Regions from separate parts of the Streptomyces sp. GD-15H genome, predicted to be linked through region 1. Evidence: riboswitches for the same ligand, from Rfam matches in the RefSeq annotation. Region 1 holds a riboswitch; each other region holds the start of a gene.
The links. Region 1 has a riboswitch for cyclic di-AMP ahead of WJ438_RS34645 (C40 family peptidase). Riboswitches for the same ligand answer to the same signal wherever they lie in the genome.

Region 2: another riboswitch for cyclic di-AMP. It lies ahead of WJ438_RS21490 (M23 family metallopeptidase); the one in region 1 lies ahead of WJ438_RS34645 (C40 family peptidase).
Region 3: another riboswitch for cyclic di-AMP. It lies ahead of WJ438_RS24825 (transglycosylase family protein); the one in region 1 lies ahead of WJ438_RS34645 (C40 family peptidase).
Region 4: another riboswitch for cyclic di-AMP. It lies ahead of WJ438_RS17430 (transglycosylase SLT domain-containing protein); the one in region 1 lies ahead of WJ438_RS34645 (C40 family peptidase).

Annotation. Positions count from the first base shown of each region.
Region 1 is NZ_CP149447.1:7,332,732-7,340,312, reverse strand. Features, by position in the region: gene WJ438_RS34655 (ATP-dependent Clp protease proteolytic subunit) at 1-415, shown strand, start outside; gene WJ438_RS34650 (hypothetical protein) at 423-731, shown strand; cyclic di-AMP (ydaO/yuaA leader) riboswitch at 1,063-1,271, shown strand; gene WJ438_RS34645 (C40 family peptidase) at 1,275-1,748, shown strand; gene WJ438_RS34640 (ATP-binding protein) at 1,869-2,327, opposite strand; gene WJ438_RS34635 (helix-turn-helix domain-containing protein) at 2,540-3,400, shown strand; gene WJ438_RS34630 (DUF397 domain-containing protein) at 3,410-3,634, shown strand; gene WJ438_RS34625 (8-amino-7-oxononanoate synthase) at 3,722-4,849, opposite strand; gene bioB (biotin synthase BioB) at 4,996-6,240, shown strand; gene WJ438_RS34615 (adenosylmethionine--8-amino-7-oxononanoate transaminase) at 6,233-7,513, shown strand; gene bioD (dethiobiotin synthase) at 7,515-7,581, shown strand, end outside.
Region 2 is NZ_CP149447.1:4,546,099-4,553,679, reverse strand. Features, by position in the region: gene WJ438_RS21495 (PrsW family intramembrane metalloprotease) at 1-1,037, shown strand, start outside; gene WJ438_RS21490 (M23 family metallopeptidase) at 1,102-2,136, opposite strand; cyclic di-AMP (ydaO/yuaA leader) riboswitch at 2,148-2,304, opposite strand; tRNA gene WJ438_RS21485 (tRNA-Met) at 2,619-2,692, opposite strand; gene WJ438_RS21480 (dihydrofolate reductase family protein) at 2,758-3,891, opposite strand; gene WJ438_RS21475 (cation:proton antiporter) at 4,223-5,497, shown strand; gene WJ438_RS21470 (response regulator) at 5,573-6,274, opposite strand; gene WJ438_RS21465 (histidine kinase) at 6,277-7,275, opposite strand.
Region 3 is NZ_CP149447.1:5,209,494-5,217,074, reverse strand. Features, by position in the region: gene WJ438_RS24845 (exopolyphosphatase) at 1-182, opposite strand, end outside; gene WJ438_RS24840 (DUF501 domain-containing protein) at 179-796, opposite strand; gene WJ438_RS24835 (septum formation initiator family protein) at 933-1,409, opposite strand; gene eno (phosphopyruvate hydratase) at 1,505-2,788, opposite strand; gene WJ438_RS24825 (transglycosylase family protein) at 3,119-3,871, opposite strand; cyclic di-AMP (ydaO/yuaA leader) riboswitch at 3,876-4,044, opposite strand; partial or broken gene WJ438_RS24820 (transglycosylase family protein) at 4,250-5,232, opposite strand; gene WJ438_RS24815 (cytochrome P450) at 5,558-6,838, opposite strand; gene WJ438_RS24810 (nucleoside triphosphate pyrophosphohydrolase) at 6,912-7,581, opposite strand, start outside.
Region 4 is NZ_CP149447.1:3,735,546-3,743,126, forward strand. Features, by position in the region: gene WJ438_RS17420 (LolA family protein) at 1-1,165, opposite strand, end outside; gene WJ438_RS17425 (polyprenyl synthetase family protein) at 1,404-2,414, opposite strand; cyclic di-AMP (ydaO/yuaA leader) riboswitch at 3,028-3,191, shown strand; gene WJ438_RS17430 (transglycosylase SLT domain-containing protein) at 3,204-3,695, shown strand; gene WJ438_RS17435 (HAD family hydrolase) at 3,734-4,600, opposite strand; gene WJ438_RS17440 (GNAT family N-acetyltransferase) at 4,920-5,990, shown strand; gene WJ438_RS17445 (glycosyltransferase) at 6,032-7,357, shown strand; gene WJ438_RS17450 (polysaccharide deacetylase family protein) at 7,354-7,581, shown strand, end outside.

The DNA of each region.
Region 1 (7,581 bases):
CGGCTCCTTCCACGCCATGTCTGCGATCCACGACACCCTGCGCTACCTCACCTGCGAGGTGGAGACGGTCTGCCTGGGCCAGGCGGCCGGGACAGCCGCGCTGCTGCTGGCCGCCGGGACGCCGGGCAAGCGGTACGTCCTGCCCGGGGCGCGGCTGGTGCTCCGTCAGCCCGCTCTGACGGAGCCGGTGGAGGGTCAGGCGAGCGACCTGGCGGTCCAGGCCGAGGAGCTGACGCGCGTTCGGGCCCGGATCGAGGAGATGCTGGTCCGGCACACCCACCGCACTCCGGAGCAGGCACGGTCGGACATCGAACGGGACACGGTCCTCGACGCCCGGGCGGCGGTGGACTACGGCCTCGCGGACCGGATCATGACCGGCCGCAAGGGCCGGCAGCCCACCCCCGGCAGGAGGTGAGTCGCCGATGCTGCCACCCGAGCTGCCGCCGCTGCCCGCGCTGACCCGCGCCGAGGCCGAGTTGATCGACCGTTACCTCGAGGCCGTCGACCTGCTCGGCCGGATCAACCCGGCTCGCGACGGCGACACCTACCGGGGACTGCGTGCCGCGCAGGCGCTGGTCGGCAGGGCCGTCGCCCTGCGCGACGCGCTGGCCCTGATGCACGGGCGCGGCGAGACCGAACTGCACGCCGCCACCCTGGCCCGTGCGTTGCGGGTGCTGGACGGCGAGCGGCGCACGGCCCGCGTCACCCTGCCACCGGGCTCCGGCAGTTGACGCCCGTACCGGTCCGGGCGGGGCGTGCGCCGGCGCACGTCCGCACCGGAGTTGAAACGGACCAAAAGGCTTACCCCCAAGCGGCGTAGACGCACGACTTCTTTTCGGGCCGCCAAGGTTGCGCACCGCGCGCGCCCCGTTTCGAAACCAAGTATTCCGATGCTGGTCCGGGGCTCCTCGGCACTCTGGACGACAGCCCGGACACAGCGCTGCCCACCCGAACGGATGAGTGGTGAGTAACAACACAAACCACCGGCTCCAGTGGGATTTCGGGCCAACCGTTGCCAAGATCGCTGACTGACGACAAGCCCCCGCCGCCGCGGCGGGGCGATCCGGGCGGACGCCGAGTCCTGCCGCCGCCCGGATGACCGGTCGACAGGAGTGGATCGGCAGGAGTGGAGGACCCGAGCACAACGGGTCGCCGGAGCGGGGATTCCCGTCCCGAGCTGCCCTTGGGGTGAAGCCGCACGTGTGCGGCCGGGCAACTTCGCCAGCCCGAATCCGACAGGTCATCCTTCACAGGCGGCTGACGAAGGGTTGCGCATGACCGCGCTCAATCGTGTCCCGTCTCTCATGGCCCGGGCCGGCACGGCCTCGGCCCTCACCCTCGCCGCCGTGGGCGGCTCGATCGTTGTTCCCGGTGCCGCCTCGGAGGCGACGGCCGCGAGTTCGGCCGTCAAGGCTCTCAACGTCGCGGCGTCCAAGAAGGGGGCGCCCTACCGGTGGGGCGCCACCGGACCGTCCCGCTTCGACTGCTCCGGCCTGACCCTCTACTCGTACAAGAAGGCGGGCAAGCAACTGCCACGCACCGCCGCCCAGCAGTACAACAAGACACGCCAGATCTCGGCCACCCACCGCAAGGTGGGCGATCTGGTGTTCTTCCACTCGGGCCGGAACATCTACCACGTCGGCATCTACGCGGGTCAGGGCAAGATCTGGCACGCCCCGAAGACCGGGGACGTGGTACGCCTGCAGAAGATCTGGACCCGCAGCGTCATGTACGGCCGGGTCAGTTGATCCGCGGGGGCGGCGGCACTTCCCCTGCCGCCGCCCCGCCACCCCGTCGGACAGCCACCGAAGCGGCTGAGGCTGCACCGCTCCGCCGTGCTGTTCCGCTGCGGTCCTCCGCCGTGGCCCCTACGGCTCCTGCTGCCCCGCCGGCGTGACCCGCTCGGCCGGGACGGTCCACGGGAGCACGACGGAGATGGTCTTGCCGCCCTCCCTGGTGGGGCGGACCCTCATCCTGCCCCCGCATTCCGCGGTCAGCCAGCGGATGATGACCAGCCCCCGGCCGTTGTCCTGCTGGACCGCGGCGGGAAGCCACTTGGGGAACCTCGGATGACTGTCGGTGACTCCGACGCGCAACCGCTCGTCGTGGTCGAGGGCGATGTCCACCGTGAACGTGGGTGACTGCCCGAAGGTGTGCTGCACGGCGTTGGTGGCCAGTTCGGACACGATCAGCCGGATGGTGTCGGAGACTTCCGTGTCCGCCGGCATGCCCCACTCCGCCAGCGTGCCCACCACATGGGCGCGCGCGGCGGAAACCGAGGCTGGATCGCTCGGCAGAGTGATGGATGCTTCCAGATGGTCTGCCATGGCGACGTCGTCCCTTTCCCCCGGGCCCGCAGTCCGACACGGAGCGGCCGATTCGAGTACGGTCCCGCACTGGTACTTCGTCGCCAGACTGCCATCCGCACAGGGCGTGGGCGACGATACGGCCAAGATATGCATATATCTGTCGCTCAAAGCGGTGAACTCTGCGACGAGAGACCGTATTCGGGTGGCTCGTAGGGAGTAAGGGGGAAACCATGCAGCACGGTCCCGCGGTGCGCCGCCGGAAACTGGGCGCCGAACTGCGCTCGCTGCGCACGTCGGCGGGGTTCACGAGTGGTGAGGCGGCCCGGCTGGTGGGCTGGCACCAGTCGAAGGTGAGTCGGATCGAGACGGGCACGAGCGGGGTGAAACCGGCCGATGTGCGGTTACTGCTCGACGCCTACGGCCTGACCGATCGCCAGTTGCGAGAGCTGCTGCTGGTGCTGGCGGGATCCGACGACAGCGGCGGACGGCATCACTGGTGGCACGCGTACCGGGGGGTACTGCCGCCCACCTACCGGGACTTCATCAGCCTGGAGTCCCAGGCCAGTGCGATGCGCACGCTGGAGACCACGGTGGTTCCCGGGCTGTTGCAGACACCCGAGTACGCGCGGGCGGTGACCGAGGCCGCGCTGGAGGGTGCCTCGGAGGAGCGGCTGGACACGCTGGTGGAAGTGCGGCTGGCCCGGCAGGACGTGCTGCGGGCGGAGCCGCCCCTGGAGCTGACCGCCGTCCTGGACGAGGCGGTGCTGCGCCGGGAGGTCGGCGGTCCCGGCGTGATGACCCGGCAGCTGAACCGGCTCGTGGAGGCGGCACGCCTCCCTCAAGTGCGGCTCCAGGTCCTGCCGTTCACGGCCGGGGCGCACATCGGCGTCACCGGGCCTTTCGTAATCTTCTCATTTTCGCGCACTTCTGATCTGGACGTTGTAGTTCTCGACCACTTGACGAGTAGCCTCTATCTCGAGCGGAAAGAAGACCTCCGGGTGTACTCGGAGGCTTTCCACGCCCTTTCGATCCACGCCCTTTCGCCCGAGGACTCGTTGGATTTCATCGCCGGGACAGCTGCCGGCGTGTGAGGAGGCACGATGTTCGCACCGCCTCGGACCCTTCCCTCAAGCACCGATCTGCACGGTGTGCGGTGGCTGCGCAGCAGCTACAGCACGGGCGCGAACAACTGCGTCGAGACGGCCCGGCCGGCCACCGGCCCGGGTGCCGGGCTGCTCGCCGTGCGCGATTCCAAGGACCCGGCCGGACCCGCGCTGCTCATCTCCCCCGCGAGCTGGGCGGAGTTCGTGGCCGCGCTCCGCTGACCGGCAGCACCACCGACCCGCCCATCCGTCCGGCACCACCGACCGAACCATCCGTGGTCGAGCGACCCACGGCCGTGCCCCGCCGACTCATGGCCGCGTCTCGTCGACCACCTGTACAGCGCGTTCGATCTCGGCCCCGGACAGGTCCGCGCGGGCGGTCAGTCTGAGCCGTGAGATGCCGTCGGGCACGGAAGGAGGACGGAAGCAGCCCACGGACAGGCCGGCCGCCCGGCAGTCGGCCGCCCATCGCACGGCCTGCTCCGGGGACGGGGCACGCACGGAGACGACCGCGGCGTCGGGACGTACCGCTCGAAGACCCGCGGTCGTCAGCCGTCCGTGCAGTTCGCGCGCCACCTCGCCCGCCCGTGCGGCACGCCCGGGTTCCCGGCGCAGCAGCCGGAGCGCCGACAGTGCGGCGCCGGCGGCCGCGGGGGCGAGGCCCGTGTCGAAGATGAACGTCCGGGCCACGTTGACCAGATGTTCGACGACCCGCGCCGGGCCGAGCACCGCCCCGCCCTGGCTGCCGAGCGACTTGGACAGCGTGACCGTCGCGACGACGTCGTCGGCGCCGGCGAGTCCGGCCGCGTGCGGGGCGCCGCGCCCTCCGTCGCCGAGCACCCCGAGGCCGTGGGCGTCGTCGAGCACCAGTCCCGCGCCGTGCTCCCGGCACGCCTCGGCCAGCGCGGTGAGCGGGGCGGCGTCCCCGTCGACCGAGAAGACCGTGTCGGACACCACGACGGCCGGTCCGTCGTGCCCGTCCAGCGCCTTGCGCACGGCGTCCGGGTCGCCGTGCGCCGCGATCCGCGTCCCGCCGCGGGCCAGTCGGCAGCCGTCGATCAGCGAGGCGTGGTTGCCCGCGTCGGACACGATCAGCGAACCGTGCGGGGCCAGCGCGGTGACGGCGGCGAGGTTGGCCGCGTAGCCGGAGGAGAAGACGAGGGCCGCCTCGAAGCCGCAGAAGTCCGCCAGTTCGCTTTCCAGCGCGGTGTGCAGTTCGGTGGTGCCGGTGACGAGCCGGGACCCGGTCGCCCCGCCGCCCCAGGTCCGCGCGGCCCGTGCCGCGCCCTCGGTGACCTCCGGATGGCGGGCCAGACCCAGGTAGTCGTTGCTCGCCAGATCGAGGAGCGGCGCGTCGGCGGCCCGTGGGCGCAGGGTCCGTACGAGTCCGGCCCGGCGCCGCAGCTCCGCCTGTTCGCCGATCCACCCGAACGCCATCGGTCCTCCGGTGCTTTTGTAGGCAATGCACAGACCTTAGCGGGACCACCTGCGGACCATCGTGTGGCCATGCCCACACCCGGAAGCGCCTCTGTTGTACGAACCCTCCTTGGCCACGGCGGCCGAATAGGACAGGATCGGCTCTCATGGACCTGCTGAACACGCTGGTGGACAAGGGGCTTCGGCGCGAGACGCCGACCCGTGAGGAAGCGCTGGCCGTCCTCGGGACGTCCGACGACGACCTGCTCGACGTGGTGGCCGCGGCCGGGAAGGTGCGGCGGCACTGGTTCGGCCGACGGGTGAAACTCAACTATCTGGTCAACCTCAAGTCGGGCCTGTGCCCGGAGGACTGCTCCTACTGTTCCCAGCGGCTCGGTTCCAAGGCCGACATCCTCAAGTACACCTGGCTCAAGCCCGAGCAGGCCTCGGAGGCGGCCGCGGCCGGGCTGGCGGGCGGCGCCAAGCGGGTGTGCCTGGTGGCCAGCGGCCGGGGTCCGACCGACCGTGACGTGGACCGGGTCTCCGACACCATCAAGGCGATCAAGGAGGGCAACGAGGGCGTCGAGGTGTGCGCCTGCCTCGGTCTGCTTTCCGACGGCCAGGCGGAGCGGCTGCGCGAGGCGGGGGCGGACGCCTACAACCACAACCTCAACACCTCCGAGGCCACCTACGGGGACATCACCACGACGCACACGTACGCCGACCGGGTGGACACCGTGCACAAGGCGCACGCGGCCGGCCTGTCCGCCTGCTCCGGGCTGATCGCCGGCATGGGTGAGAGCGACACGGATCTGGTCGACGTGGTGTTCTCGCTGCGCGAACTGGACCCCGACTCGGTGCCGGTGAACTTCCTGATCCCGTTCGAGGGCACACCGCTCGCCGAGGAGTGGAACCTCACCCCACAGCGGTGCCTCAGGATCCTGGCGATGGTGCGGTTCGTGTGCCCGGACGTCGAGGTGCGGATCGCGGGCGGCCGGGAGGTGCACCTGCGCACGATGCAGCCGCTCGCGCTGCACCTGGCCAACTCGATCTTCCTCGGCGACTACCTCACCAGCGAGGGCCAGGCGGGACGGGCCGACCTGGAGATGATCGCGGACGCCGGGTTCGAGGTGGAGGGCACCGACCAGGTGACCCTGCCCGGGCACCGGGTGGGCGGGTGCGGGTCGCACGACGACGGCGGGGTCTGCGGTACGGCACCCTCGGGTGCGGGAGCTTGCGCGGAGGCGTCGTCCTCCGGCGGGTGTGCGGGTGCGGAGGCGTCCTCGGGTGCGGAGACGGTCGCGGGTGCGGAGACGGTCGCAGAGGCGGCCGGCCGGGCCGACGGGCCGCGTACCGATCTCGTCGCGGTCCGCCGCCGGGGTGCCGGAACGGATCTCGCTCCCAATGCCTGAGCGGTCCGTCCCCGAGCTGCTCGAGCTGGACCGGCGGCACGTCTGGCATCCGTACGGGCCCATGCCGGGGCGCGGGGAGCCGCTGGTCGTGGAGTCGGCGAGCGGGGTGCGGCTCAGGCTCGCCAACGGTTCGGGCGAACTGGTCGACGGGATGGCGTCCTGGTGGTCGGCGATCCACGGCTTCAACCACCCGGTGCTGAACGAGGCCGCCCGTGAGCAGCTCGCGCGGATGAGTCATGTGATGTTCGGCGGCCTCACGCACGAGCCCGCCGTCCGGCTGGCGAAGCTCCTTGTCGACATGTCGCCCGACGGACTGGAGCATGTCTTCCTCGCCGACTCCGGCTCGGTGTCCGTCGAGGTCGCCATCAAGATGTGCCTGCAGTACTGGCGTTCGCTCGGGCGGCCCGAGAAGCGGCGGCTGCTGACCTGGCGGGGCGGCTACCACGGCGACACCTGGCAGCCGATGTCGGTCTGCGATCCCGAGGGCGGGATGCACGAGCTGTGGGCCGGGGTCCTGCCGAAGCAGGTGTTCGCCGAGGCCCCGCCCGCGGAGTACGAGGAGGCGTACGCCGGCCGTCTGCGGGATCTGATCGGACGGCATGCCGGGGAACTGGCCGCGGTGATCGTGGAGCCGGTGGTGCAGGGCGCGGGCGGGATGCGCTTCCACTCCCCCGCGTATCTGCGGGTGCTGCGCGAGGCGTGCGACGCGCACGACGTGCTGCTGGTGTTCGACGAGATCGCGACCGGGTTCGGGCGCACGGGCGCGTTGTTCGCGGCCGGGCACGCGGCGGTGACACCGGACGTGATGTGCGTGGGCAAGGCGCTGACCGGTGGCTATCTGACCATGGCGGCGACGCTGTGCACCGCGCGGGTGGCCGACGGCATCTCGCGCGGCGAGGTACCGGTGCTGGCCCACGGTCCGACCTTCATGGGCAATCCGCTGGCCGCGGCCGTGGCCTGCGCCTCGATCGAGCTGCTGCTCGGACAGGACTGGCTCGCGGAGGTCAAGCGCATCGAGTCGGGCTTGCGAGACGGGCTGAGGCCGGCGGCGGACCTGCCGGGCGTCCGTGACGTGCGGGTTCTCGGCGCCATCGGCGTCGTCCAGCTCGACCACGCCGTGGACATGGAGGCGGCCACGCGGGCCGCGGTGCGCGAGGGTGTGTGGTTGCGGCCGTTCCGCGATCTGATCTACACCATGCCGCCGTACGTCACCGGTGACACGGACGTGGCCCGGATCGCACGTGCGGTGTGCGCGGCGGCTCAGGAAGGGTGACATGCCGGTACTGGTGATCACGGGCACGGGCACCGAGGTCGGCAAGACGGTGGTGACGGCGGCGGTCG
Region 2 (7,581 bases), 2.8 Mb from region 1:
CGCTGATGGCGATCGTCGCCAACAGCTTCGCCACGCAGTGGATAGCGGCGGAGACGGCGGACCCGTCCCGCGCCGACACCCTCGGCGCGACCGTCATCGCCCCCGTCGTGGAGGAGTCGGCGAAGGCCGCCGCCGTCCTGCTGGTCTTCCTCTTCCGCAGACGCGATTTCACCGGAATCCTCGACGGCGTGGTGATAGCCGGGGTCACCGCCACCGGCTTCGCCTTCACCGAGAACATCCTCTACCTGGGCAACGCCTTCGGCACCGACCAGCTCACCGGCGGCAGCGGCGTCTCCTCCGTCACCGCGGCGACCTTCTTCGTCCGCGTCGTCATGTCGCCGTTCGCGCACCCGCTCTTCACCGTGCTCACCGGCATCGGCTTCGGCGTCTCCGCGCTCGCCACCGAGCGCCGGCGTCTGTGGCGCGTCCTGCTGCCGCTGGGCGGTCTGCTGCTCGCGATGGGCGTGCACGCGCTGTGGAACGGCTCCTCGGCCCTCGGCGAGTACGGCTTCTTCGCCGTGTACGCGGCGTTCATGGTGCCGTCGTTCTGCCTGCTGACCTGGCTGGTGGTGTGGACGCGGCAGCGCGAGCTGCGGACCGTACGGACGGAACTGCCCGCGTACGTCGTCGCCGGCTGGCTGACCCCGGCCCAGCCGTTCGCGCTCGGCTCGATGCGGGCCCGGCGCCTCGCCCGGCGGTACGCGCGCCGGCACGGGGGCCGGGCGACGGCGCGGGCGGTGGCGCGGTACGAGGCGTACGCGACGTCACTGGCGTTCCTGCGGCACCGGGCACGCCGCGGCCGCGCGGGCACGGACTTCGCGGCACGGGAGGGGGAGCTGCTGCGGGAACTGTGGCGCCGCCGCGACGCGGCCCGCCCGGCCCTGGAGCAGGCGGCCCGCGCCCTCGCGCCTCCCGTGCCGCACTGGCCGGTGTACGGCGCGTACGGCAGGCCCGGCGCCGCGACCCCCGCATATGCCCCGTACCCCGCGCATTCCGCGTACCGGCCGAACCCTCACGCGTACCCGTACCGCCCCTGAAACGTCTGACCGGCAGCCCTGACGTCGGGGGGTCGTCGTCAGGACTGCCGGGGCTGTGATCGTCTCAGACGGTGAGGCCCTTCGACTGCAACCAGGCCAGCGGGTCGATGCCCGAGGCGGAGCCGCCGGGGTGGACCTCCAGGTGGAGGTGGGCGCCGGTGGAGTTGCCGGTGGAGCCGACGCGGCCGATCACATCGCCGGTGGTGACCTGCTGGCCGACGCTGACGCTGATGGAGGACTGGTGGGCGTACCAGATCTCGGTGCCGTCGTCGAGGGTCAGCACGGTCTTGTAGCCGTAGGAGCCGTCCCAGCCTGCGGAGGTGATCGTGCCGGTGTGGACCGCCTTGATCAGCGTGCCCGTGGGGGCGGCGAAGTCCAGGCCGGTGTGCTGGCCGGAGGACCAGTAGGCGCCGGCCTGACCGAAGGTCGAGGAGACGGTGTACGAGGAGGTGGGCAGCGCGTACTGCCGGGCCAGCTCGGCGAGGCGCTCGGCCTCGGCCTTCTTCTTGGCCTCCTCCTCCGCCTTCCGCTTCGCCTCGGCGGCCTTCTCCTCGGCCTCCTTCTTCGCGGCGGCGGCCTTCTCCTCGGCCTCCTTCTCCGCGGCGGCGGCGGCCTCGGCGGCGGCCTTGTCCTCGGCCTGGCTCTGCTGCTGCTCGACCTGGGCCATGATCCGGGCGTGCAGCGCCTCGCCGGCGTCGGAGGTGCCCTGCTCGGTGGTCTCGTCGGCGACCGTGCCGATGCCGCTGAGCGCGGTGGCGGAGCCCTCGGGGGTTTCCTCGTCGGAGATGAGGGAACCAACAGAGGGAAGGTCCGGCATCGAGAGGGAGATCGGCGGCTTGCCGGTCTGGGCGCTGGCCATGCCGCCACCGGCGACGGCGGCTATGACGCCGACGCCCAGGACCGTGGAGCTGCGGGCGAGGCCTCCGCTGCGCTGCTTGCCGACGCGGTGCCGGCCGCGCACGGGGTGGATGGACTCCTCGGTGGGGTTCCACTCCTCGAAGGGGCCTTCGTCGGTGCGGATGCCGCCGTAGCCGAAGGTGTCGCTGTCGTGCTGGCTCGGCATGAAGGGGGCCTCGGGGACAGGCCTGTTCGACGCCACGTGGGCGTACTCCTTTCCTTCCTTCTCGCCTACCGGGTTAGCTGACGGGTTCGGAGCAGGAAGGTCTCCTACGCGCGTCTACCGTCCGTGTCTCCACGGGGCATCCACGCGATTCACCCCAAGATGTTGGTTCCCCGGTTCCCTTGCGGGATTCGGCGCGTGCGCACGGAGCCGACTCGTGTGACGGCTGGGACGACCGCGCTGCGTTATCGAACGTTAATAGAGGTGGGGGCCGGGTTCCAAGCCGTTCCTCTTGATCCTTAACGATTTCCGCACGGACTTAAGCGCCACAACCGGCTAAAAGGGGGCGAGCTGACTCTGCCTCATGCGTCACACTGAACCTGACGGTTTATCAGTTGTTATACGCAATACGATAACCCGATCACCCGGTGTGACAACGGTGCGGGAGCCGGAACGGCGGTGCGGAAGCCGGGAACGACCGAGGGCCGGAACCCTTTCGGATTCCGGCCCTCGGCCTTCAGTAGCGGGGACAGGATTTGAACCTGCGACCTCTGGGTTATGAGCCCAGCGAGCTACCGAGCTGCTCCACCCCGCGTCGTTGTGTCACCAGCATACGGCATCCGCGGGACACTCCGCACACGCCTTACCGCCGCCCCCGCGTCACCGGCCGATCAGATGGCCGTTCGGCGCCTTGGCGGCCTCCTCGTGCTCCGGCAGTACGACGACCAGGGCGCCTCCGTCGGCCAGTACCCCGCTGCCGTCGGCCTCCGCCACGAAGGTGTCCGGCTCCCGCCAGGCGGTGACCACCCGCCGTACCCCCGCGTCCAGGATCAACCGCGCACAGGGCGCCGGACGCGAGGCGCGGCGCGCGCAGGGTTCCAGGCTGGAGTACACGGTGGCGGACGTGAGCCGCGGATCCGTGGGGTCGATCTTGGCGAGGGCGGCCTCCTCGGCGTGCACCACCGGGTCGCCGCCCTCCCGGGAGTGGCCGCGTGCCAGCTCGGTGCCGTCGGCCGCGACCACCACCGCGCCCACGCTGAACGCCGTCTCCGACGGCGGGCACCGGTCCGCCAGTTCACAGGCGAGTGCCAGCCAGTGGTGGTCGGCGGCGACGGGCAGCGGGCCGGTGCCGGGGGCGGTGGGTTCGTAGCGCATGAGGACGACGTCGCCGATCGGGCGGGTCTCCAGCAGCCGCAGCCGCCCGCCCTGGTAGGCGCCGGGACCGAAGAGGCGGGCGGCGTCGGGGTCACCGACGAAGAGCGGGGCGAGGACCAGCTGGAGCTCGTCGGCGAGGCCCTGGGTGAGGAGCTGGGTGTGGATCAGGCCGCCGCCCTCCACCATGAGCCGCCGGACGCCGTACACGTCGTGCAGGTGCGTGAGGAGCCGCCGCCAGTCGAGTGCGGCGCCGAGCGGTACGACGTCGGCGGCGAGGCCGTGCGCGCGGGCGCGCTCGGCGCCCTCGTCGGTGGTGTAGAGGACCTTCTCGCCGCCGGTGTGCCAGAACCGCGCCGCCGGGTCCAGGTCGCCGGAGCCGCTGACGGTGACCTTCAGCGGGTACTCGGACCGGCCCTCGGCGACCCTCGCGGCGCGCCGCTCGGGCGAGTTGACCAACAGGCGGGGGTTGTCGGCGCGGATCGTGCCGGCGCCGACCAGGATCGCGTCCACCGACGCCCGTACCTCGTCGACCCGGTCGAAGTCGGCCGGACCGGACAGCAGCAGCCGCTCGGGGCCGGTGTCGTCGAGGTAGCCGTCGAGGGAGACGGCGGCGGACAGCAGGACGTACGGGTGGGGCATCGACGCGCTCCTGGGGAGGGTGGGGGCTGCGGGGACTTCGGGCCGCTGAACTGGTTCAAGTCTGACAACCGGCTCATACGACGGGCCGGGGCCCTCCATGGGTGTCGTCCTCCACGCGGTTTGGGTGGTGTCACGGATGGTCGTCGCGTGGGGTCGGATGTGAGCGTGAAAAGACGATGACAGACGCGGCGGCCTCCCGGAACCCGGTCCCGGGAGGCACCGGCCGCAGCCCCGCATGGCGAGGAACCCCCATCGACGTGAAGGAGCGGTCCCCACTCGACTCGGTCGATGAGATCACACTCCGTTCCCGTGCTGTGGAAGGTGGTGACCCGTGGGACATGCCGACACACTGCTCGCCATGGGCGGCGCCTTCCTCGCCGCCGCGTTCCTCGCCCGCCTCGGCAGCCGGATCGGGCTGCCGACCATCCCCCTGTTCATGCTCGCCGGCATTCTGCTCGGCCCACACACCCCGGGTCCGGTCCTGGTCGAGGACGCGCACGACTTCGGGATGCTCTCGGCGCTCGGTCTCGTCCTGCTGCTCTTCTACCTCGGCCTGGAGTTCCACCTCGACGACCTGAGACGGGGCGGCCGACGGCTGCTCAGCGCCGGTGGCATCTACCTGCTGCTCAACGTCGGCGCGGGGCTGGGATTCGGGTTCGCCCTCGGCTGGGGAGCACGGGAGGCCCTGGTGCTCGCCGGCGTGCTGGGCATCTCCTCCTCCGCGATCGTCACGAAGATCCTCATCGAGCTGGGCCACATCGGCCGGCCCGAGACCCGTCTCATCCTCGGCGTCACCGTCGTCGAGGACATCTTCCTCGCCCTCTACCTCGCCGCTCTGCAGCCCGTCCTCAGCGACGCCCAGGGCCTCGCGGACACGGCCCTCCAGGCGGTCAAGGCGTTCGGCTTCCTGATGGTGCTCGCCGTCACCGCTCGCTTCGGCAGCCGGCTGTTCGGCCGGCTGTTGGCCGTACGCGACAACGAGCTGCTGGTCATCACCTTCCTCGGCACCGCGATCCTCGTCGCGGGCGTTTCCGAGGTGCTCGGGGTCGTCGACGCCATCGGTGCGTTCATGGTCGGTCTGATCGTGGCCGGCACGCCCTCCGCGCCCCGGATCCGCACGCTGGTGCATCCGCTGCGCGACGCCTTCGCGGCGATCTTCTTCTTCGCCTTCGGGCTGGCCATCGACCCCGGCGACATCGCCTCCGTCGCCGGTCCGGTGTCCGCCGCCGTGGCGCTGACCCTCACCATGAACCTGGCCGCGGGCCTGCTGGTCGCCCGCCTGTACCGCTACGGCGTCGACATCGCCGCCGACATCGCGACCACGCTCGTCGCCCGGGGCGAGTTCGCGCTGATCCTGGCCGCCATGGCCATCGGCGCGGGGCTGGACGACCGGCTCACCGCGTTCATCGCCGGATACGTGCTCGTCCTCGCCGTCCTCGGCCCAGTGCTCGCCGGACGGGCTGACCTGCTCGCGCACGTCCTGCGTGCCGTACAGGCGCGGCGGCCCGGCCACAGGCCCCCACCCGACGCTCCGGACGACGGACCCGCACCGGACCTGGACGCCGGGCGCGACCGGGAGCCCCTGCCCGCCGAGGCCGAGCGATAGCCCGGCGCGGGAAGCCGCCGCCCTGGCGCCGTCCCCCCGCGCCGGTGCCGGTACCGGCGCCCGTGCCGCTGCCGGTCAGGGCTCGATCAGTCCGACGCGGATGGCGTACCGGGTGAGTTCCAGCCGGTCTTTCAGGTCGAGCTTGGCCAGCAGGTTGGCACGGTGGCGCTCCACGGTCTTGGGGCTGATGACGAGGAGGTCGGCGATCTGCTGCGAGGTGTGTCCCTCGGCGACCAGCTTGAGGATCTCCTCCTCCCGTTCGGTGATGGCCTTCGTGGGCAGGTTCCGGCCGTCCCGGGCGAGTTCGAGGTAGTTGCGGATGAGGGCGTTGACGGCGCCCGGGTAGAGGAACGGCTCGCCGCGCATGGTGGCCCGGCAGGCCTCCACCAGGTCGCGGTCGGCGACGGACTTGAGGACGTATCCGGAGGCGCCGGCGCCGAGGGCCTCGAAGAAGAACTGCTCGTTGTCGTACATGGTCAGGATGAGGATCCGCGTCTGCGGGAGGGTGCGGGAGAGCTCGCGGGCCGCCTGGAGGCCGGTCAGGCGGGGCATGGCTATGTCGAGGATGGCCAGGTCGGGTTCGTGGGTGCGGGCCTGCTCGATGGCTTCGGCCCCGTTGTCGGCCTCGGCGACGACGGTCAGGTCCGGTTCGCCGTCGAGGATGAGCCGGACCCCTCTGCGGACCAGCGCGTGGTCGTCGGCGAGGAGGATGCGGGTGGGGGGCGGGGGGCCCGCGGCGGGGCCGGTGGGAGTGCTGGCGGGGGCCGGGTCGGTCATGTTCAGCGTTTCCGGTCGGGAGCGTCGGTCACGGGCGGCATGGTCCGCATGGGCGCGGGACCCCGTACGGGAACGGGTACGGACAGGCGCACCTGGGTCCCGCCGCCGGCGGCGGGACCCACATCGAGGTCGGCGCCGACGAGCAGGGCCCGTTCACGCATCCCCCGGATACCGGCGCCCTCGGACGCGGTGCCGATGCCGCGGCCGTCGTCCCGGATCCGGAGCTCGACTCCGGCGGGGGTGCGGCGCAGGGAGACCTCCGCGCGGCGGGCGTGCGCGTGCCGGGCGATGTTGGTGAGCCCTTCCTGGGCCACCCGGTAGAGGACCAGTTCGGCCTCCGGGCCCAGGTCGGGCAGGTCGGGATCGAGGCGGTGCTGGGCCGTCAGGCCGGAGCCGCCGAACTCGGCGGCGAGGGCCTTGAGGGCGCTGGCGAGCCCGAGTTCGTCCAGGACACCGGGGCGCAGCCGGCGGGCGATGCGCCGGATCTCGTCCAGGCTGCCCCGGGTGGTTTCCTGCACCAGGCTCAGCTCCTCGCGCAGCTCCACCGGAGCGTGGTCGGCGACCCGCTTGAGCTGGAGCAGGACGGCGGTGAGGCTCTGGCCGACCTCGTCGTGCAGTTCCTGCGCGATGCGGCGGCGTTCGTCCTCCTGCGCGGAGAGGGCGCGTGCGCTGCTCGTGGCACGTTCGTCCTCCAGCCGGTCGAGCATCGTGTTGTACGTGCTGATCAGCTCGGCGATCTCCCCGCGCCCGGCGACCTCGGGGCGCTGCCCCGGGCGGAGCAGGTCGGTGGTGGACATGGCGCGGGTGACGCGCTGCAGCGGGGCGAGGCCGACGCGCACCAGCAGCGCGTTGGCGAAGAGCATGGCGGCCAGCCCCACGGTGAGTACGGCGGCCTCGGTGAGCAGGACCGGGGTGGAGACGGTGACCGGTCCGAGCAGCAGGGCGGTGGCCGTGATCAACACGACGGCGTTCAGCAAAAAGATCCGCCAGAACAGTGGCACTCAGTACCACCTCCTCACCCCTGCTCACCGTGCGCCGTCTGCCGTACTGTCTGTCGTAGGCTCCCGGTGCGGCGGGAGCCTTCCCGGCGGCCCGGCGGCCCGTCGGTTCCGGGGGCGCGGGCACGCGGGCCGCCACGACCCAGCGTGAGTGCTGTTCTGGCTGTGCGCCATCCGTGCCAGCCCCCATTTTTTCACGGGTCCGTGGGTGTCGGGGCGCTCCACGTACATTGTCGACCCGCACGGAGATGAGGGCCGGACCCGATGGTCCCGGGGCCCCCGGCGGGCGACCCTTGAGGTGGACGCGGC
Region 3 (7,581 bases), 2.1 Mb from region 1:
CAGGCGGCGAACGTCCGCTCCAGCGCCTCGGGGGCGAGGCCCGTGCGGTCGACGTCCTGGCCGAGCCGCACGATCGTCATGCGCCGGTCCAGGTCGGTCAGTTCACCGGTCCGCGGGTGCGCGTCGGCCACCAGGAGCCGGATGGAGTTCGTACCGCAGTCGATGGCGGCGACCCGGGTCACTGCGCACCCTCCTCGGGGGGACCGGCGAAGGCACCGTCGTCGCCGGGCGGGGTCACGCAGGGGCCCTTGCGCCACCACTCCGGCAGCATCGCGAGCGCCTCGTCGCCCAGCGGGTTGACGCCGGGGCCGGCGGCCAGCGAGTGGGCAACCAGGACGTGCAGGCACTTCACCCGGTCCGGCATCCCGCCGGCGCTCGGGAAGTTCTGCAGTTCCTCGATCTCGTCACGGCGCCGGATGTAGTCCTCGTGCGCCGCGCGGTACGCGGCCGCCAGCTCGGGGTCGGTCGCCAGCCGCTCCGTCATCTCCTTCATCACGCCGTTCGCCTCCAGTGTCCCGATCGCCGAGGCGGCTCGCGGGCAGGTGAGGTAGTACAGCGTCGGGAAGGGGGTGCCGTCGGGCAGCCTCGGCGCGGTCTCGACGACGTCGGGCTGTCCGCAGGGGCAGCGGTGCGCGATGGCGCGCAGCCCGCGCGGGGGCCGCCCGAGCTGCTGCTTGAAGGCCTCGACGTCCGCGTCGGTCGGCTCGGTGCGCGGGGTCGTGGGCAGATCGAACAGTGCCAGCGCGGAGCGCTGCCCTTGAGGGGTGGTGGCCGGGCGGCGGGCGGGGGTGTCCATACGTGTCTTTCTGCGGGTCTCTGTACGGGTGTGCGGCCTTCCGGATTCCTGAAGGGGCCCCAGGGGGCTTCCGGGAGGGTCTCCGGGAAGTGGTGGTCCGGGAGGGTGGAAGAGTTATAAGGCTAAACCCGGGGGCTCACCGCGCGGCGGCGTCGGATTTGTCGACCCCGTCCCAGATGTTCGCGTACCAGGGGCGGTCGGCCGCTCCGAGGTCGGTGCGCGACTTTTCGGCCGTGCCCGGGTCGATCACGATGTAGCCGGTCTCGCCGGGCATGACGTAGTGCAGCCGCGCGCGGACCTGCTGCTCGGCGTAGGCGTCGTCCTGCCAGCGCGCCTTGAGGTCGCGCAACTGCTCGACCCGTCGGCGGGCCTCGTCCTGCTCCTGCTGGAGGTCGGCGATGTCGGCGCGCTGGGACACGTACTGCCGCATGGGGTAGGCGAGGGCCACGATCAGCGAGCAGACCACCATGGCGAGCAACGCGGCCCGGCCGGTCAGCCGGGAGCGGCGGGCCTGGCGTTTGGTCTGCGAGCGGTAGACCCGGGCCGCGGTCTGCTCACCGATCAGCCGGATCCTGGTCGCGGTGGAGAAACGGTCCCGGTCCTTCACGGCCATGTCCCCGCCTCCCGTTCACACTTCATACGCGCGTACGTCCCCGGACACGGTACGGGACCGTGTCCGGGGACGTACGGACGACCGGCGGAGCCGCGTCAGGCGTTGCGGAACCGCGGGAAGGCGCTGCGGCCCGCGTACACCGCGGCGTCGTCGAGGATCTCCTCGATGCGCAGCAGCTGGTTGTACTTGGCGACGCGCTCGGAGCGGGCCGGGGCACCGGTCTTGATCTGGCCGCAGTTGGTGGCGACGGCCAGGTCGGCGATGGTGACGTCCTCGGTCTCGCCGGAGCGGTGCGACATCATGCACTTGAAGCCGTTGCGCTGGGCCAGCTCGACGGCGTCCAGGGTCTCGGTGAGCGAACCGATCTGGTTCACCTTCACCAGCAGCGCGTTGGCGGCGTCCTCCTCGATGCCGCGGGCCAGGCGCTCCGGGTTGGTGACGAACAGGTCGTCGCCGACGATCTGGACCTTGTCGCCGAGCTTGTCGGTGAGGGCCTTCCAGCCGTCCCAGTCGTCCTCGAACAGCGGGTCCTCGATGGAGACGAGCGGGTAGTCCGCGACGAGCCCCTCGTAGTACTCCGTCATCTCGGCGGCGGAGCGCTCCTTGCCCTCGAAGAGGTAGGTGCCGTCCTTGTGGAACTCGGAGGCGGCGACGTCGAGCGCGAGGGCGATCTGCTCGCCCGGGGCGTAACCGGCTTCCTCGATGGCCTCGAGGATGAGGTCGAGGGCCTCGCGGTTGGAGCCGAGGTTCGGGGCGAAGCCGCCCTCGTCGCCGAGGCCGGTGGACAGGCCGCGACCCTTCAGCACCTTCTTCAGCGTGTGGTAGACCTCAGTGCCCCAGCGCAGGGCCTCGGAGAAGGACTCCGCGCCGATCGGGGCGATCATGAACTCCTGGATGTCCACGTTGGAGTCCGCGTGCGAGCCGCCGTTGAGGATGTTCATCATCGGCACCGGCAGCAGGTGCGCGTTGGGTCCGCCCAGGTAGCGGAAGAGGGGCAGGTCGCTGGCCTCGGAGGCGGCGTGGGCGACGGCCAGGGAGACGCCGAGGATGGCGTTGGCGCCGAGGGAGCCCTTGTTGTCGGTGGCGTCCAGGTCGAACATCGCCTGGTCGATCAGGCGCTGCTCGGTGGCGTCGTAGCCGACGAGCTCCGGGCCGATCTGCTCGATGACGGCCAGGACGGCCTTCTCCACTCCCTTGCCCTGGTAACGGTCGGGGTCGCCGTCACGGAGTTCGATGGCCTCGAAGGCGCCGGTGGAGGCGCCGGACGGGACGGCGGCACGACCCGTGCTGCCGTCGTCGAGGCCGACCTCGACCTCGACCGTGGGGTTGCCTCGGGAGTCCAGGATTTCCCGGGCTACGACGACGTCGATGGACGGCACGAGCATCTCCTTCATGGATGTGGCGTGGATCAGCCGGGCCGCGGGGGCCCTGCGGAACCGAGCCTATCCGGCTCCGGGCGATCGGCCATCCGGTCGGCCGCCTCTCGGACGGAACCGAGAGTAAATTGTTTCCGAACGGAACAAAGACGGGCCCGGAAACCGGGATCACCCTCGCGCCCGCCGACCGGCACCGAGCGCCGGAAGGCCCCGCCACGTACGGAAAAGCCCCGCCCCGGTGCGTACGGGGAACACGCACCGGGGCGGGGGAGAGCCCCCGCGGGGACGGGGGAGGCTCCGCGGGGACGGAGCCCTGAGCCCGCGGCCGCTGCCTTACTTCAGGTGCAGCTGCTGGCCCGGGTAGATGAGGTCGGCGTCCTCGACGATGTCGTCGTTCAGCTTGAACAGCTTGTTCCAGCCGCCCTCGACGTCGCGCTCCTCGGCGATCGAGCTGAGGGTGTCGCCCTTGACGACCTTGTACTCGCCGTCGCCCTTCTCGACCTTCTCGCCGGTCGGGGTGGTGACGGTCTTCTTCTCGGCGGCCGGACGCTCCTCGGAGCGGGAGGCCTTCTGCTCGGTGGAGCGCTCGGGGGCGGAGCCGGTGCTCTGCTCCTGGGTGCTCTGCTCCTGGGTCCTCTGCGGGGAACCACTGTTCTGGTTCCCGGTGCTCTCGGAGCTGCCGGCGCCCTCGGCGGACCCGCCACCGGTGTAGGCGGCGTTGGACAGGCCCTTGCCGCAGACCGGCCAGGCGCCCTTGCCCTGACCCGCGAGGACCTTCTCGGCTATCTCGATCTGCTGGGCCTTGCCGGCCTGGTCGGCGGTGGCGGCGTACTTCGTACCGCCGTAGCCGGCCCAGGTGGAGGCGGAGAACTGCAGACCGCCGTAGTAGCCGTTGCCGGTGTTGATGGACCAGTTGCCGCCGGACTCGCACTGGGCGACGGTGTCCCACTCGGAGGCGGTGGCGGCGGAAGCGTTGCCGGCCGCCATCAGCGGGGCGGCGACGGCGGCACCGGTGACGCCGGCGACGGCGATGACACGGGTGGCCTTGGACGGACGACGGTGCTTGCCCTTGCCGGAGAACAGCATGGATGGATCCCCTCACCGACGCCTACGAGGTGAGCTGTCGGGTTCGGGCCGGTTGAGTTGCCCGGCCGCGTCCCTCCCGGGACGCGGCTCCACCCCTAGCCGCATCCGGCGTCAATCACCGGGTACGGCGCCTACCTTGGGTCCCCCGCTCCTGCCTACGGCGCATGACGCGACGAGTGTTCCCGTGCTGCCACTGGCAGGATTCGGCGTGGCGGCAGCCGGGGCCCGCGATGGCGAGCGGTCCTGACCGTAGACACGCGCCCCGCGGATAATCAAAGACGATCAGGGCTTCTGAGACCTATCTCTCATCGCCTTTATAACGGACATTCAGCGCGAACCGTGACCTCAACTGCCGTCATCGACGCACCCTTTCGGATGTCAGCCCTCACCCGACCCGAACCCGAGCGCAAGCGCCTGACCGGGAAGGATGAGGTTGGGGGCCGCCGTACCCACGACCTCGTCACCCCCGCTGTACCGGGCGAGCCATCCGCCGCCGAGCGCAAGGGAGTCGGCGGCGGCCGAGGAGTCGCTTCCGGCGTCCACGGGGACCCTGTCGGCCGGGGACGAGACGTCGAGGCCGCGCGGGAAACCGAGACCGCGTGAGGCGTGCCGGCCGGGGGCTCCGGCCTCACGGTCCTCGCGCACCTCTTCCTCGGCGCCGGCGCCGCGATGGCGACCACTGGGAGCCTCACTCGCGGACGACTCCGAAGAACCGACCTCCTGCCCCGACTTGTCCGAGTCGTTCCCCTCAGCGGAGGCCGAGGGCGAAGCGGAAGCAGAAGCAGAGGGGGAGGCGCCGGGTTCGGCGTCCGAACCGCCGGACTTGGACGCTTCGCCCGCCTTCTCCCCCTTGCCGCCCGCGGTGCCCTTGTTGTCCGACGAGGCGCCGGAGGGCCGGGACGGCGACGGAGTGGCGGAGTCTCCGGTGCCGGACGAGCCGTACGACGAGCCGCCGTCCGCGCCGATGTCGATGACGGCCTTGCCCGAGTCGGCGTTCAGGCCCGACAGCAGGCCGCAGGCCCGCCACGCGCCGACCCCCTGGTCGGCGAGGATCTTCTCGGCCACGGCTATCTGCTGGCCGCGGCTGGCCTGGTCGGCGCTGGACGCGTAGTCGAGGCCGCCGTACTTCTCCCAGTCCTCCTGGGTCAACTGCAGGCCGCCGTAGTAGCCGTTGCCGGAGTTCTGGCTCCAAGAGCCACCGGACTCGCACTCCGCGACCCGGTCCCAGGTCGAGCCCTCGGCCGCACTGGCGCCGCCGGCCCGAGAAGCGGAATCGCGATGGCTGAGCCGGTCACTCCGGCAGTGACGAGAAGAGCCGGAGCCTGGCGAGGGCGACGGTGACGACCGTTCCCGGAGAGCATGCGGAGACCTTTCGCAGGACAACAGTTACCCGCACGGCGAGTCGAACTGCGGAGCTGTGCAACCGAGGCACCGTGCTTGAGGGGTGAACGTAGCCGCAGACAATCACTTGTCACAAGTTCATGCCGCGCAGATCACATGAAGATCACAGAGTTGAGCGAGTGTCATGTCTGCGCCGCTCCACCGAAGAGGCGACGGACCGTGTCCGGAGGGGGCCCGACGGTCACTTCGGAGGCGTACGGAGGCCGCACGAAGGCCATTTCGACGGCGACCCGGCGGCCGTCACGGCCCCGTGCGGCGGGTCGGTTCGGCGGCCGCCCGAAGGTGTCACTTCGGCGGAGGGCTGAACTCCACCGGCAGGGTGCGCAGTCCGCGCATGATGAGCCCGCCCCGCCAGCGCAGTTCGGCCGGATCCGACGCGAGCCTGAGGTCCGGCAGCCGGGTCAGCAGCGTGGCGAGCGCGGTCTGGCCCTCCAGCCGGGCCAGCGGAGCGCCCAGGCAGTAGTGGATGCCGTGGCCGTACCCCAGATGCTGGTTGTCGCGCCGTGCGAGGTCGAGCACGTCGGGATCGGCGAACCGCCCCGGATCGCGGTCCGCGGCGGCCAGGACGACGAGAACCGGGTCGCCGGCCGCGATGTGCTGCCCGCCAAGGGTGAGCGCCTCGGTGGCGAACCGCCAGGTGGCCAGTTCCACGGGTCCGTCGAAGCGAAGGAGTTCCTCCACGCCGGTCTCCAACAGCCCGCGCTCCCCGGCGGCGAGGGACTTCTGCAGCCGGTCGCGCTGCTCGGGGTGGGTGAGCAGGGCGTAGGTGCCGTTGCCGATCAAGTTGACGGTGGTCTCGAAGCCGGCGAACAGCAGGATGAACGCCATGGCGGCGGCCTCGTTCTCGGTGAGGTGCTCGCCGTGGTCGGAGGCGCGGATCAGGCCGGAGATGAGGTCCTCGCCGGGGGCGGGTTCAGCGGGCAGCGCCGCCCGCTTGCGGTGGATCAGGTCGGCCAGGTAGCCGCGCATCTTCTTCACCGACCGGGCGACCCCGCCCCTCGGTCCCCCCTGGTGACGGATCATCATGCCCGCCCAGTCCCGGAAGTCGTCCTGGTCCTCCCGTGGAACGCCGAGCAGGTCGCAGATGGCGTAGATGGGGAGCGGGAAGGCGAACTCGTGGATGAGGTCGGCGGAGCCGCGGTCCGCGAACCTGTCGATGAGCCCGTCGGTGAGCTCCTGCACCCGGGACTCGAACTCGGCGACACGGCGCGGCGTGAACGCCTTGCTGACCAGCCTGCGCAGCCGGGTGTGGTCCGGCGGGTCGATGTTGAGCAGATGCGTCATCAGCTCGGCCTTGCGCTCACCGGGGATGCCGGTCTTGCCCTTGGCGTGGGCGGGCTCGTCGTGGTGCGCCGGGTTCTTGGAGAGGCGGGGGTCGGCGAGGGTCTGCCTGGCGTCGGCGTACCGGGTGACCAGCCAGGCCTCCACCCCGCTGGGCAGCCGCGTCCGGTGCACGGGCGCGTGCTCGCGCAGCCAGGCGTAGGCGGGGTAGGGGTTGCTCGCGAACTCCCAGGTGAAGAGTTCGGGGGCGGTGTTCTCGGACTGGGCCCGGGGCTGGTCGGTCACCCTCCGACCGTATCCGTCCCCTCCCCGCCCGAAGGCCCCCCGTCCCCTCCCCCCCCGTCCCCTCCCCGCCCGTCTACTTTCCGCCCGTCTCCTCGCCGGCCCCTTCCGCGGCCCGTATCGCGTCCCGGTACGCGCGGGCCGCCGCGCGCAGGGCCGCCTCCGGGTCGACTCCCTCCGCCTCGGCCCGCACCGCCAGGGCGAGCAGTTCGTAGCCGATGCCCTCCACCTGAGGCAGGGGGACGTCCAGGCCCGCCGTGCGGACGCGGGAGGCCAGTTTGGCGGCGAGGGCCAGGCCGGGCTGGCCGAGCGGGACGCCCTCGGTGACCGAGGCGCGCCGCTTCTCGACCGCCTTGGTGCGCAGCCAGTGCGCCTTGACCTCCTCGGGGGTGGTCGCCGTCTCGTCGCCGAAGACATGGGGGTGGCGGTGGATGAGCTTGGCGACGATGCCGCCGGCCACGTCGTCGACGGAGAAGGGCTCCTCCGGGTGCTCCTCGGCGATCCGGGCGTGGAAGACGACCTGGAGGAGGACGTCGCCCAGTTCCTCGCGCAGTTCGTCCCGGTCGCCCTCCTCGATCGCCTCGACGAGCTCGTACGCCTCCTCGATGCCGTACTTGGCCAGGCCCTTGTGGGTCTGCAGTGACGACCAGGGGCACTCGGCCCGGATGCGGTCCATGACCTGGACGAGGTCGAGCAGGCGGGCGCCCGGCAGGTCGTAGGAGGCGGGGAGCAGTTCCAGCTCCGGC
Region 4 (7,581 bases), 3.6 Mb from region 1:
CCTCGGTGAACAGGGCGTTGACCAGGCGGGTGCTGAACACGGTGCCCGTGCCGAACTCGCCCTTCACCTGGTCGCCGAGCGAGCCGAGGAAGCCGCCGAGGTCACCGCCCTCGGAGCCGGTCGGCAGACCCCCCTCGGCGCCGGTGTCGAAGGTGGCGACGGAGTTCCAGCCCTCGCCGAGCATCTTCAGCCCGTCGAGTCCCTCGGCGAGGTCCTCCTCGGACTTGGGGGCACCCTGCGGCTTGCCGGTGAGCTCCCTGCCCTTCTCCCCCTCCTCCAGGGCCCCTTCCTCCGTCACCTTGGCGCCCTTGGGCGGGGTGAAGTCGAAGGTCGACGCGGCCGGCCGGTCGAAGCTGACCTTGGTGAAGCCGACATCCACGACGGCGGCACCGCCGCTCGCCGGGGTCAGCGTGAACTTCAGCGGCGTCCCGGTCCTGTGGTCCACCGCGATGCTGATCACACCGACCGTGGAACCGGACTGCTTGGGCTTGACCACCAGCTTGTAGGCGTCGCGACCGGCCACCTGCGCGGTGCCGTCGACGGTGACGGACGTGGTGTCGTCGACCGACTTCAGCACCTCCTCGGCGAAGTCCTTCGGCATGGCCGGGGGCTGGTGCTCCCGGTCCTCGTCCTCGGCGGACTCATCGACGGTGCCGTGGTAGACCTCGTGGGACTCGCTGTCGTAGCCCCAGACGTCCTTGCCGTTGTGGATCAGGCTGTACTCGGCGGCGTTCTCGAGCAGCGACACCTTCTGCCGGTCGGGGCCGTCGACCGCGACGCGCAGGGTGTGCGTGCCGGAGGCCAGCTCGGTGAGCTTGGCGGACGGGTCGGCGGACGAGCCGCCCTCGCCCCGCCCCATGGCGCCGGAGGCCAGGCTGCTCTCCAGGCCCCCGAGGTCCGGCAGTCCGAGGTCGGTGGTGATCTTCACGGTGCCGGACAGCTGTTCGGTGTCCGACTCGGCTATCTTCTCGATGAGCTGCGCGGCGGTGATCTTCGGCAGGTCCGGGTCGCCTGAGTCCGCGATCGCGGGGACGAGCCCGATGGTCGCGGCCGCCACTCCCATCACCGTGACCGGGACGATGTACCGCGCGGCCCTGCGCCCGCCCGCGCCCGGCTCGCGGGTCGTCCCCGCGGTCGTCGTGTCGTCGGATTCGTACGGTGCCATATGTGCCTTACCTCCGTGGTCGGCGGCGGCCTGCGTCTCGTGTTCCTCGCACCAGTCACACCCTGAGCCGCCATTCTCACCCGAATCGGTGAGGAGTGGTGTCCGTCGTGCTCCATCTGATCAAACCCCGCAGGCGGAAGCGTCAGACCCCGGACTCAACTCCGTGTACTGCTGCGGTATGACACGAGGAGGTGTTTCCTCCCCCGACCAGTAGGGGTCGAGGGAGGGTGGCGGGCGGTCAGCCGGCCCGGTGCACCACCGCGTCGCACAGCTCGGCCAGGGCCGTCTTCACGTCGCACTCCGGCAGCGGCGCCAGCGCCGCGCGCGCCTCCTGCGCATAGCGCACGGTGTCCCGGCGGGCCTGCTCCAGCGCGGGGTGCGCGCGCAGCAGGCGCAGGGCCTCGGCGTGCCGGCCGTCGTCCCTGAGATCGGAGTCCAGCAGCTCGCACAGCGCGATGTCCTCGGGCAGGCCCAGCCGGGCCGCTCGCTCGCGCAGCCGCAGCACGGGCAGCGTCGGAATGCCCTCGCGCAGGTCGGTGCCCGGGGTCTTGCCGGACTCGTGGGAGTCGGAGGCGATGTCCAGCACGTCGTCGGCGAGCTGGAAGGCGATCCCGAGCCGCTCGCCGTACTGGGTCAGCACGTCCACGACCGTGTCGTCCGCGCCGGACATCATGGCGCCGAACCGGCACGAGACGGCGACCAGTGAGCCGGTCTTGCCGCCGAGGACGTCCAGGTAGTGGTCGATCGGATCGCGGCCGTCCTGCGGCCCCGCGGTCTCCAGGATCTGACCGGTGACCAGCCGCTCGAACGCCCCCGCCTGTACCCGTACGGCCTCCGGCCCGAGGTCGGCCAGGATGTGCGAGGCGCGCGCGAAGAGGAAGTCGCCGGTGAGGACCGCGACGGAGTTGCCCCAGCGGGTGTTCGCGCTGGGCACCCCGCGCCGCACACCGGCGTCGTCCATCACGTCGTCGTGGTACAGCGTGGCCAGGTGGGTCAGCTCCACGACCACGGCGGACGGTACGACGCCGGGCGCGTAGGGGTCGCCGAACTGGGCGGCGAGCATCACGAGCAGCGGCCGGAACCGCTTGCCGCCTGCCCGCACCAGGTGCTGGGCGGCACCCGTGATGAAGGGGACCTCACTCTTGGTGGCCTCGAGCAGCCCTTCCTCGACAGCCGTCATCCCGGCCTGGACAGCGGCTTCCAGAGCCTGGTCCCGCACGCTCAGCCCGAATGGCCCGACGACGGTCACGAGGGGTCTCCTGTCTGCTGGTGTCCACTGGCGCTCAGACGTCTTGCGCTGCTTGTCGACAGGTCGCTGACATCACTCGAGTCAGCGTATCCGGTCATGTTTCGATCACCGCCAGCACCCACATTCCCCAAATTCACTTGCGCACGCGTGGACGGCACGTCACGGCGCCCTCCGATACCGGAACACCACCAGATCGTTTCCGACCAGTTGACAGCACAGGACATTCATCGACTTTCCGGACGCGCCTCACGCATGCGCCGGACACGCACCGAGCCGCATCTCGGCACGCAGTCCACCCCGCCCACCCCGGTGCCCGATTTGCCGTATTTGCTATGCAAATTCCTGTTGGCGGCAAATGCGCCCGCGCGGTGCGGCCAGTGAGGTCGGTCACGCGCATCCCGACCCGCACGCGACTCGCACGTGGGGACGTTTCCCCTTCCATCGAGCGCGAGTTGACCGTTGACGCCCGCAAAGGATCAAGCCCCCCAAACAACCCAAGGAAAGATCAACCGGCGTTATCCGTGACGTTCGCACTTGTTCCCGACATGTGCTCTCGCATACGTTCCCGGCCTGTCGGGCGGACGCCGAATCCTGCCGCCGCCCGCACCACCCATCGATCAACTCACTCACGCACGGCAGGAGCGGGGGACCCAGGTAAGCCGCCGGACCGGTTCGCGCCGGGACGGCTCGGGGTGAAGCCATGCCCGCAGGGGCACGGCCGGGCACTCTCCCGCCCGAACCCGACAGCTCACCTCGTAGGCGTAGGAGAGGAACGCATACATGCCCGCCATGCCCGCATCCGGTCAGCGCCGCTTCGGCCGCACCCGCCTCGTCCGCTCCCTCGCCGTCGCCGGCGTCGCCGTGATCGCCCTCCCGGTGTTCGGCGCCACCAGCGCCTCCGCCGCTCCCGCCGCGCCCGCGTCGTCCGCCCCGGCCGCCGCCGGATCCGAGACGGCGTACCCGGACAACCTCGACGGCTGGATCCGCGAGTCGCTGTCGATCATGGCGCAGCACGGCATCCCCGGCAGCTACGACTCCATCCACCGCAACATCCTGCGGGAGTCCTCCGGCAACCCGCAGGCCGTCAACCTGTGGGACTCCAACGCCGTCGCCGGCACCCCGTCGAAGGGCCTGCTGCAGGTCATCGACCCGACCTTCCAGGCGTACCACGTGCCCGGCACGGCCTTCGACCCGTTCGACCCGGTCGCGAACATCACGGCTGCCTGCAACTACGCGGCGGACCGCTACGGCTCGATCGACAACGTCTTCGGCGCCTACTGAGACACCCGGGCGCACCAGGGCACACCCGGCCCGAGGGGTCACCCGCCGGGGCGGAGGGCGGGGCGGCACGTGTGGGGGCGCGTGCCGCCCCGCTCCGCCCCGCCGAACAACCGCTCGAGGACGGCGGCCACGCCGTCGTCCTCGTTCGTCGTGGTGATCTCGTCGGCCACCGCCTTCAGCTCGGGGTGCGCGTTGGCCATGGCGACACCGTGGGCCGCCCAGTCGAACATCGGGATGTCGTTGGGCATGTCGCCGAAGGCGAGGGTCCGTTCCCGACTCAGCCCCAGATGCTCGGCGGCCAGCGCCAGCCCCGTCGCCTTGGTGACACCGCACGGCTGGAGCTCCACCGTGCCCGGTCCCGACATGGTGACCGTGGCCAGCGAACCGACCACCGAACGCGCCGTCGCCGCCAACTCGTCGTCGGTCAGGTAGGGGTGGCGCAACAGCACCTTGCTGATCGGCAGGACCCACAGACCGTCCCGTCGGCCGACCCGCACGGCGGGCAGCGTCGGGTGCGGCATCCGATAGCCCGGCTCGATCAGGGTGAGTCCGTCGGCCCCGTCCTGGTCGACCGCGGCGTACACCTCCCCCACCTCTGCCTCGATCTTGCCGAGCGCGGTCTCCGCCAGTTCCCGGTCCAGCGTGACGGAGTGGAGCAGCCGGTTCGCGCCGGCGTCGTACACCTGCGAGCCCTGTCCGCACACCGCGAGTCCCGTGCTCCCCAGCTCGTCCAGGAGCGGCCGCACTCTGGGCACCGGGCGGCCCGTCACCACGAGATGCCGGGCACCGGCCCGCGTCACCAGTGCGAGTGCGGCGAGGGACCGGTCGGAAAGAGAGTCGTCGCCGCGCAGCAGCGTCCCGTCCAGGTCGGTGGCGATGAGTGAATAAGCGGTGGGTGCGGCCATGATCAGAGAATACGGACACCACGCCTGCCCGACTCACCCTCACCCGGAACACCTCCGTCCGCACACCCCCGGCCCTTATCCTGCGCCCCCACCGCCGGACCATCGCCGCGCGACCGCTGTCCCACCACCGTGCGACCGCCTCGTCACGGCCGCGCGCCCGGCCGCTTCCGTCATCACCGGGTACGGGCCTGTCAAAGGCCTCTGCACCACTTGGCAACAACATGGTCCGCCACCTACCGTCCCGGTGGTCCCGGGCGGTACCTTCCAAGTGTCCGGGGGGACTTGATCGGGGGGTCAGGTGAGCAGTGGACGCACACGTGTGCTGAGGCTCGAGGAGCTCGGGGAGGGGGAGCGGAAACGCTGGCGTGAGCTGCGCGCCGCGACGGACGCACCCCGCAGCCCTTTCATGGAACCGGAGTTCGCCACCGCCGTGTCCCGGGTGCGGCCGCAGGCCCGGGTGGCGGTCCTGTACGAGGGGGCGTCCGCCGAACCGGTCGGCTTCCTGCCGTACGAGCGGGGCGCGTGGGGGCAGGGCCGGGCGGTCGGGCTCGGGGTATCGGACTGTCAGGGCGCCGTCCTGCGTCCGGGCCTCGTCCTGGAGACCGGTGAACTGCTGCGCGACTGCTCGGTGTCGAGCTTCGCCTTCGACAACTTGGAGGCGGACCAAGCCCTGTTCGTCCCGCACGCGGCCGAGGAGCACGCCACCTATGTCATCGACGTGGAGAAGGGTTACGAGACCTACGAGTCCGTACTGCGCACCCGGTCGCCGAAGTTCCTGAAGACAACGCTGACCAAGGAGCGCAGACTCGGCCGCCAGGCCGGACCCGTGCGGTTCGTCTTCGACGAACGCGAACCGGCCGCGCTGCGCGCTCTCATCGGGTGGAAGTCGGCCCAGTACCGCAGGACCGGGCGCCGCGACCGGTTCGCACAGGAATGGATCACACGGCTCGTGGGCCGCCTGGCCGGGACCCGGGCCCCGGAGTGCACGGGCACACTGTCCGTCCTGTACACCGGGGACCGCCCCGTCGCCGCGCACTTCGGCCTGCGCTCGGCCTCGGTCCTGGCCTGCTGGTTCCCGGCGTACGACCCGGAGTTCGCGAAGTACTCGCCGGGGCTCGTGCTGCATCTGCGCATGGCGGAGGCGGCGGCCGGCGAGGGCATCGGCCTGCTCGACATGGGGCGCGGCCCGGCCGAGTACAAGGACTCGCTGAAGACGGGCGAACTCGCCGTCTACGAAGGGGAGGCGATGCGTCCGGGCCTGGGCGCCGCGCTGCACCTGCTGCGCCATGAGCCCGTACGCCGGGCGCACCGCTTCGTCCGCGCCCACCCGCGTCTCGCGTCGCTGGCGTCGCGGACGTTGAAGGGGGCGGGGCGGCTGCGCCGTTCGTGAGGACCGGTCGTGAGAACCGGTCGTGAGGAGGGGGAGGGCTCATGTTACGCACGGCACGTACGCAGGAGGAGATACGGCGGTTCCTGGACATCGGCGCGGTCCAGGTCGCCGAACTGGACCTGAGCGGTGAGGAGACCGCCCTCAGACCCGGTCCGGGCAGCCCACCGGTGACGCACGGAGAGGTGTTCGTACTGGTCAGGCGGAGCGGCCGGCCGGTGGGCGCGCTGCTGGGACGGGTGCCGGAGGGGGCCGATCCGACGACGGTCCTGACGGCGCTCGCACGGCAGGCGCAGGGGCAGGCGCAGGACGTGGAGAGGTCCGTGGCCGCCGGGCCGCCGCCGCCCCACACCTCGGTCGTCGTGGCCACCCGGGAGCGGGCCGGACAGCTTGCCCGCACGCTCGACTCGCTCCTCGCGCAGGACCATCCGCGCTTCGAGGTCGTCGTCGTCGACAACGCGCCCGTGACGGACGAGACGCGTGACCTGGTGGAGCGGAAGTACGGGGAGCGCGTGCGGTACGTGTGCGAGCCGGTCCCCGGGCTCGCGACCGCGCACAACACCGGAGTCGCCGCCGCCCGGGGCGAGGTGATCGCGTTCACCGACGACGACGTCGTCGCCGACCCCCGCTGGCTCACCGAGCTGACCACGCCCTTCGCCACCGACCCCGGACTCGGCTGTGCCACCGGCCTGATCCTGCCCGCCCGGCTCCGCACCCCGGCCCAGGTCCTGCTGGAGAGCCACGGCGGTTTCGCGAAGGGGTTCACGCCGACGACGTACGACCCGGAGGACCCGCCCCGCGACGAGCCGCTGTTCCCCTTCACCGCGGGCCGGTTCGGCTCCGGCGCGAACATGGCGTTCCGTGCGGAGGTGCTGCGCGGAGTCGGCGGCTTCGACTCGGCCACCGGCGCCGGAACGCCGGCCCGGGGCGGCGACGACCTCTACGGGTTCGTCCGGATCCTCGCCCAGGGACACAGGCTCCACTACACGCCCGGCGCGCTGGTGTGGCACCACCACCGGGAGACCTGGGCCGACCTGGAGACCCAGGCGTTCGGCTACGGCGCCGGCCTCACCGCCTACCTCACCGCGATCCTGGTCAACCGGCCCGCGCTGCTGACGGCGTTCCTCGCCCGGGTGCCCCGCGGCCTGACCCACGCCCGCGGCCTGACCGCCGTACGGGACACCGGTGACGGGGGTGAGGGCGGTGGCACTGATGACGGAGGGGCCGCGCCGGGCGACCACGGCACCCGCACGCATCCATGGCCACGTCGCCTCTCACGTCTGCAGCGCAAGGGGATGCTGTACGGCCCGGTCGGCTACCTGCGAGCCCGGCGGGCGACAACGAGCCGAGCCGGGAGGGGCACGAGATGACGACGTCGTCGCGGGGTCCGGCGGCCATCCCCGTGTTCCTCTACCACGCCGTGATGGACGATCCGCCCGACTGGATCGCCGAGTTCACCGTCACGCCCAGGGAGTTCGCGGCCCATCTGGACGCCGTCGTGGACAGCGGCCGCACGCCCGTCACCATCAGCGCTCTCGCCGACCATCTGGCCGGGCGCGCGCCGCTGCCGCCCCGGCCGGTGCTCCTCACCTTC